2 regions of the Caballeronia grimmiae genome follow, and region 1 is predicted to be linked to the other one. Evidence: predicted binding sites of a transcription regulator. Region 1 holds the regulator's gene; the other holds the start of a gene.
The links. The regulator FliA, encoded in region 1, starts transcription of late flagellar genes. The targets are predictions, from matches to a motif close to CTAAAGTTTNNNNNNNNNNNGCCGNTA.
Positions count from the first base shown of each region.

Region 2: LDZ21_RS13060 (flagellin domain-containing protein) is a predicted target of FliA. The motif match lies at 1,885-1,911, and genes of this name have one in related genera.

Region 1 is NZ_CP084271.1:107,136-111,021, forward strand. It holds gene flhF (flagellar biosynthesis GTPase FlhF) at 1-314, shown strand, start outside; gene LDZ21_RS00495 (MinD/ParA family ATP-binding protein) at 307-1,224, shown strand; gene LDZ21_RS00500 (RNA polymerase sigma factor FliA) at 1,245-1,976, shown strand; tRNA gene LDZ21_RS00505 (tRNA-Arg) at 2,706-2,781, opposite strand; gene LDZ21_RS00510 (c-type cytochrome) at 3,065-3,886, shown strand, end outside.
Region 2 is NZ_CP084271.1:2,721,197-2,725,082, reverse strand. It holds gene fliD (flagellar filament capping protein FliD) at 1-812, opposite strand, end outside; gene LDZ21_RS13060 (flagellin domain-containing protein) at 963-1,787, opposite strand; gene LDZ21_RS13055 (HAD family hydrolase) at 2,012-3,886, opposite strand, start outside.

The sequences.
Region 1 (3,886 bases):
TGCAGGCCTACAAGAGCGCGGCCGATCAGCCGCCGCTCGCGGGCTGCATCCTGACCAAGCTCGATGAAGCGACGAACCTCGGCGGCGTGCTCGATACGGTCATCCGCTACAAGCTGCCGGTGCATTACGTATCGACCGGACAGAAGGTGCCGGAAAACCTTTACGTGGCGACCAAGCGTTTCCTGATCAAGAGCGCGTTCTGCATTCCGCGCGACGGTTCGCCGTTCGTGCCGCAGGACGAGGAAGTGCCGGCGCTGTTGTCCGCATTGTCCGCGCGTGCCGCGGCTGAACTCCATGAGGTTCGCTTTGGATAAGCTCGTCCTCGACCAGGCTGAAGGCCTGAGACGGCTCCTGACGCGTGCAGGCTCGCGCGTGGTGGCGGTCGCGGGCGGACCGGCGGGCATCGGTTGCACGTCGGCGGTGGTGAATCTCGGCGCGGCGCTGGCCGTGCATGGCAAGGATGTGCTCGTCATCGACGAGCGGCAGAACGGAACATCGGTGAGCCGCATGGCGGGGCTTTCCGGATCGCAGGCGATGAGTGCGGTGATGTCCGGCCGTCACGCGTTGCAGGAAGTCGTCACGCGCACGCCGCTCGGCTTTTCGCTGATCGCCGCGCCCCGCGAGGAGCGCGTGAGTCACGACGCCGCGCAGTGCCGCGCGCTGCTCGACGGACCGGCGGACATCGTGCTGATCGATACGCAACTGGATCGGCATGGCGCGCTGTCGTCGCTCGCGGCGCAGGCGCATGACTTCCTGATCGTCACGCGGGCGGCTGCGCCGGCGATCACCGAGGCGTATGCGTGCATGAAGCGTCTGCACTACGCGCATGCAATCGGCCAGTTCCGCGTGCTGATCAATCACGTGCAGAACCCGGCCGATGCGGCGGTCGCGTTCGACAACCTGTCGGGCGTGGCGAGCCGGTATCTGGCGGTGGCGCTCGTGCAGGCGGGGTATGTGTCCGAGGATGCGCGCATTACTCGGGCGAGGGAGCTGTCGCGTTCGGTGGTGGAGGCGTTTCCGGCTACGGCTGCGGCGCGCGACTATCGCCAGATTGCGGCCGAGCTTCTGCACTGGCCGATGCGTTCCACGCCGGCTGGGCGTGATGCTGAAGTTGAAAACGAAATGCAGTTTTTGGATGGCGAGTCTGACAAGGGCGGGCGGGAAGTGGCGCGAAGAGCGTCGATGTTTCCCGGCCATGCATTGAGCAGCACGGCGTCGATGTGATCAAGACAAAGGTGACCCAGATGTACAACGCCCAAGGCAAACTCTCGCAGTCCGACGTGTTGACGCGCTATGCGCCGCTCGTTCGCCGGCTGGGGCTGCAGCTCGTCGCCAAGATGCCGGCGAGCGTCGACCTCGACGATCTGATTCAGGCCGGCATGATCGGCCTGATGGATGCGGCGAGCCGTTACAAGGAAGATCAGGGTGCGCAGTTCGAGACGTATGCGAGCCAGCGCATTCGCGGCGCGATGCTCGATGAACTGCGCGCGAACGACTGGCTGCCGCGCAGCATGCGCAAGACGTCGCGCGAAGTGGAATCGGCGGTGCACAAGGTCGAGCAGAGCCTTGGCCGTTCGGCGAGCGAGACGGAGATCGCCGAGCATATGAAGCTGCCGCTCGACGAGTATCAGTCGATGCTGCAGGACTTGCACGGCAGCCAGTTGATCTATTACGAAGACTTCGACCGCTCGGCGGACGACGAACCGTTCCTGGATCGACATTGTGTGGATCGGTCGGACCCGCTTTCGGCGTTGCTCGATGACAGCCTGCGTGGCGCGTTGATCGAGGCTATCGATCGGCTGCCGGAGCGGGAGAAGCTGCTGATGAGCCTGTATTACGAGCGCGGGTTGAATCTGCGGGAGATCGGCGCGGTGATGGAAGTCAGCGAGTCGCGGGTTTGCCAGTTGCATAGCCAGGCGGTGGCGAGGCTGCGGGCGAAGTTGCGGGAGCAGGAGTGGACGGGGGTGGAGGCTTGAGGGGGCTGAACTGCGGGGACGGTGCAATGTCGCTTCGTTCCTGCGGCCCCGCGCACCGTTAGAGATGCCAACTTTTGGCGCTGGTTGGCTGACGCTTGGTCGTCGATGACGTGGTGTTTGGCGCGATTGGCTACGGGGGATGGCGCGGAGACTCGTCGTCTTCTGGGATGAGCCTGATATCTCGGTGGTCCGTAGCGGAAACGCACGTCAGCAACGCATATCGCGGAATGAATTCTTGCCGCGTGGGCTTGGCTGATCTGCGAGGAGTGAGCCTTAAGCTTTCATGGGCGATGACTGCGGTAGCGGCTGAGTATCGAGAGCCGCGCTTTTGCTCGCGAGATTGACCCAGACCCGGCTCAACGCGACAGATGATTCAGGCAGCAGACTGCTCTCAACGCCGCGATTGTCGAAGCTCAGGCAGCGTGAGCCCAGTCCGGGCTACTGTCGGTTGCGTAGCGGTAAGCAAGTTGCAAAAAGAGCCAGGGGAATGCGATGCACTTCCCGCCGCCAAGATGCCGTAGTCGGCAGTCGGCAGCAACCCTTGCTTCTCTCGTTTGAATGCGGTCTTGATTCTGCACGCCTTTTGGCGACATTGGCCAGGCAACGGCAAATAGGCGCATCCGCGTTGAGTCTCGGCCCGACTGTTTAAGCGGAGAAGCGAGCGGTAGCACGAAGCCTTGATTCAGGAAGCGCGCTTGAAGCGATCGACCTCTGCTTCAGCGATGATGATGGCGCGCCCGGCTGGGATCGAACCAGCAACCCCTGCCTTCGGAGGGCAGTACTCTATCCATTGAGCTACGGGCGCATCGGCGGGAGCCTTGCTTGCGGGATGCCGAAAGGCGACAGCAAGACTCATGCGAATCCGAGAGGATACCTGTTTTTCAAACATCCGTCCACGGCGAGCGCTTCAACGCAAAATCCAGCACCCTCGAACTGCGGGTAAACGCCCGTCACCCGCCTCGCCGCCCCGCCGCCTTCCGTTAAACGTTCCGTCTATAATCGACCGTGCCTTTGACGACGCAAGGGCGAAGCGGTAGCCGTCACGCTGTCTGAACCGACTCAATCAAAAAACGGGAGACGAGACAAGCATGAGCGAAGCACCCCACGGAGCTCCGATCAGGACACCCGGCCAACTCATCGCGGCGATCATCGCGGGGTTCGGCATCCCGGTCGCCATCATCATCCTGCTCGCCGTTTACGTCGATACCTCGACGCGCACCGGCGCGGGCACGAACATCGACGCTTCGGTGCAAGAGCGCGTCGCGCCCGCCGCGAAAGTCGATATCCGCGACGCCAACGCCCCCCGCGTCTACAAAACCGGCGAAGAAGTGTTCAAAGCCGTGTGCTCCGCCTGTCACGCGACAGGCACAGCCGGCGCACCCAAAGTCGGCGATGCCGGCGCATGGGCCCCGCGCATCAGCGAAGGCTACGACACACTGCTGCACAACGCGCTCAACGGTAAAGGCGCGATGCCTCCGCGCGGCGGCGCCAGTCCCGACGATTACAGTGACTTCGAGATCGCGCGCGCCGTCGTCTACATGGCGAACAACGCTGGCGCGAAGTTCGCGGAACCGGCGCAACCTGCATCGGGAGCGGCGGCAAGTGCATCGGCTGCGGCGTCTGCTCCGTCCGGCGCATCGGGCGCGACGGACAACGCACAGGCCGCAGCCGCACTCGCGGCGCTCGCATCGGTGCCGCAAACCGCATCCGCGCCGGCTGCGGGTGCGCAAAGCGCGGACGCCGCTCAGGCCGGCAAGGCCCTCTACGAACAGGTCTGTCAGGCGTGTCACGCGGCAGGCGTGCTGAACGCGCCCAAGTTCGGCGACAAAGCCGCCTGGGCGCCGCGCCTCAAGGAGCCGATGGAAACGGTCTACAACTACGCGCTCCACGGCAAGGGCGCGATGCCGCCG
Region 2 (3,886 bases), 260 kb from region 1:
GTGCTGCCGGCCGCAGCGGAGGCGAGATTGAGCGTCACGCCGCCGATGGCCGTCGTGAGCGTGTTCGTCGAACTCGTGACGGCGGTGCCGTCGACCGTCAGCGATGCGTCCTTTGCCTGCGACGTTTCCGTGTAGTTGCTGCTGCCCGCGCTGTACGAAAGCGATGAATCGACGCCCGCGCCCGCGGTCACCGAGATCGTGTTCGATGCGCCCGTGGTCTTCGAGGCGAGCACGAGGTGCTGGCCGTCGGTGCCGGTCACGATGGTCGCGCTGATGCCAGGGTTGTCGTTGGCCGAGTTGATCGACGATGCGATGCTCGCCAGCGTGTTCGTGCCGTCGAGCGCGACGTTCATCGAAGTCGATCCGAGACTGAGCGTGAGCGTGCCGGTGCCGAACGTGTCGGTGGCCGCGTGCGCCGTCGACGAGATCTTTTGCGCGCTCGCCACGTTGTTGACCTTGATCTCGTACGAACCGGCGACCGCGCTCGTGCCGGCGGTGGCGGTCAGTCCGCTGCCGCTTGCCGTCGCCGTGTACGCCGCGAGCGCCGTGCCGTCGGACAGACCGGAAAGCGACGATTGCAGCGAGGACAGCGCGGACTTGATCTGCGAGACGGCGGACAACAGCGTGTTGTCGCTCGATGTCTTGTTCGCGATCTGAGTGGCCTGCGCCGTCGTTTTGGCGGTGACGAGCGAGCCGACGAGCGTGGAGACATCCAGCGACGAATTTGTCGCGCCGCTGATGATGGACTGCGCGGCAGCAGCGAGCGTGGCGCTGATGTTGGACGAACTCGTGGACGAGGTGGTGGTGGTCATCGGATGCTCCGGACGGACTGCCTATCAGGTTGCGAGCTTTCGTGAGCGGCGCGGCGAACATCTCCGTGCGCCGCTAACGAAAGCTGGGAGGCAAGCCTCCCAGTCGAGCACTGAACCCCGCCAAACCGCGGCGGGGTGAGTGAGTGCGCCTTAGCCGAGGAGCTTCAGCACTTGCTGCGGCATCGAGTTCGCTTGCGCCAGAACCGAGATACCGGCTTGCTGCAGCACTTGAGCCTTCGACAGGTTCGCCGTTTCTTGCGCGAAGTCCGCGTCGGTGATGGCCGACTGTGCCGCGGTCAGGTTGGTCGACTGCGATTGGAGGCTGGTGACAGCCGACGTGAAGCGGTTCTGCTCAGCGCCCAGCGTCGATTGCAGCGTGTTGACCGTGTCGAGCGCGGTGTCGACATAGCCGATCACGTCTTGAGCGCCGCTTGCCGTCGAGATGTCGACGCTCACCGAACCGAACAGGCCGGTCGAGCCCATCGAGACGCTGCCGAAGTCGACGCTCAGCGTCTGGTTCGCCACTGCGCCGATCTGGAACGACACCGACGAAACCGAGCCCGACAGCATGGCCTGGCCGTTGAACGTCGTCTGGTTCGCAACGCGATCCAGTTCGCCGAGACGCTGGGTCACTTCCGTCTGGAGGTAGCCGCGCTGCGTGTCGGAGAGCGAGCCGTCAGCAGCCTGAACTGCCAGCTGGCGGACACGTTGCAAGTTGTCCGTCGTGGAGCTGAGGCCGCCCGACGCCGTCTGGATCATCGAGATTGCGTTGTTTGCGTTCGACACGCCTTGGTTCAGCGCGTTGACGTACGACGTCATGTTCGTCGAAATCGCGAGACCTGCTGCATCGTCAGCTGCGCTGTTGATGCGCTTGCCCGACGAAAGGCGGTTGATTGCCGACGACAGGGCGCTTTGCGAACCGGCCAGGTTCTTTTGCGTAGCTTGCGACAGCGTGTTGGTATTGATGTTCAACATGGCTTGTTTTCCCTCTTTAAAGTATGGCGACTTTAGCGCCTACATCAGTTACGGCGTCGCGCTGTTTTAGAACTTACGCTGACCGCCTTACCTAGGTTATCGGGCTGCCCGAAAAAAACTTTAGGGCTTATGCACCCGGTGTTTTCGATCGGCCGGAAAGCCTTGCGGGATGGGCCTTTCGGCCTTCCTGCTGGGCTTTACCGGATCTGATCGGCAAATAAAAACTACAAGGCGTGCGCCATTTGCGCGACGGCGGCTTTAGCGAGCGGACGGAAAATCAGCCGTACCACTTGCTGAGATTGTTCCTTTGCCGCCGGCAAATAAATCAGTCCGTTCGGTGAAACCTGATAAATGCCGGGTTCACGTTCTTCCATGCCGTCGAGAATGATCTCGCTGCCTGCTTCGAGCGCGCGCTGGCGATCGAATTCGGCGCTCGAATCCAGAAACTCTGCTGAGAAAGTCGTCGCCGATTCAAGCTGCATCCAGCTCAGTTCACGCCCGATCATCAACGCGGTATCGAACTGGGAACGCGGCAGCACGACGGAATAGAAACCGTCGTAAGTCGCACGCGCCGAGACGTTCTGAGTTGCGCTCTCATTGCCCCGCACGAAGAGCGCGGGTACATCGAGCCGCCGGTAGGACGTATCGTCGACGGTGAAGTTGAGCCGGTGACGGCGAATCGACATCAAAAAGATCGCCTGGTCGATGCCCGCATAGCGCATCTCCGACGGATAGCCGGTGCGGAAACCCTTGCCGATGCTGCGCATATAGAACGGTCCGCGCTGGCGCAGCCCCTTGATGCCGGCGTCGACGTTGGCCACGTCGAACGCGATATCCGTGCCGACGTTCAGTTCGAAAAGCGACTTGGCGCTGCGCGCGATTTCGTCGTGCTCGGGCAGATAGACGAGCCGCGCGAGTTCGATCGCCGCGGTCACGCGCAGCCGCTCGCGCGTGAGCTTCGGCAGATGGATGGCGGGCGTCGCCTCCACGTCGCGGATGAACTGCAAGCACGCTTGCTGGATCGTGTGCGTCGTGTCGAGCTGCATGTTGCCCTTCTTGAGGCCGGCGAGAATCGGCGTGCCGTCCTCCTCGTAGGCGATCACGCTGCCGGAGTTGATGGCGCACATCTGCTCGAAATCGCCGATATGCGCGATCAGCGTTTCGACGACGTTCTCATCGGTCCAGCTCGAATCGATCAGCGCCTTGCGGTCGAGATGCGATCCCGGCGAATCGAGCGAGGCGAAGTATCGGCCGATCACGTCCACGTCGAAATGCCGCTTGAAGACGTCGCGGATGGCGTGCTGAATGGTCCCGTAATAGCCGAGGTCCGCGAGCACGAGCGTATCGCCGCGCTCGAGGCCGACGGTCTGCTGAAGATGGCGGAACAGCCGCAGGCGCAGCGCGTTCGACTGGCTCACGATGGTCTTTTCCGTCGCGCGCTCGGCCAGCAGCTTGCGGAACTCCTGCGCCGGGGCCTTCGCCTTGGTCGCGCGTGCGAGCACTTTCTTCTTGAGCGCGGGCGGCATCAACATCTGGTCGCAGATGACGTGCAGCGGGTGCGAGCTTGCGTGCTTGCCCGCATAGCGCTGGATGCTCTCGCCGCTATCGAACGAGACGGCCACGGCGGTGAAGCGGCTCAGATAGACCGGATCGCTCATTTCCTCGTTCGACATGACCCGGCACGCGAGCCTCAGCAGATGGCCGTCGCGCATGAGGAACGCGAACTTGTGCGGCTTGCCGGTCGCGTTCAGCTCGCGGCGCTCATCGAGAATGAAGCGCGCGAAGCTGTAGAGGATCGGACCCAGCGCCCAGTAACCGACGCGTTCGTCCGGTTCCTGCGTGCGCGTGAGTTGCTGCGCCTTGAGGCCGTGATAGAGGCTCGGGGCCGCTTGCGTCGCGCGGATCGCGGGAAACAGCAGGCGCGCCGCCATGAGCCGCTGGCGTTCGGCCTTCACGGTTTCTTCGTCGCGCTGCAGAAAATGCACGCAGCCGATTCCAAGCGACATCGGCGCGGCGTAGTCGGCCACCGGGTTGTCGCCGGTATGCAAAATCTCCGATGCGCTCACGCCCAGCTTGGCCATGAGCCTGGGCCACAGGCC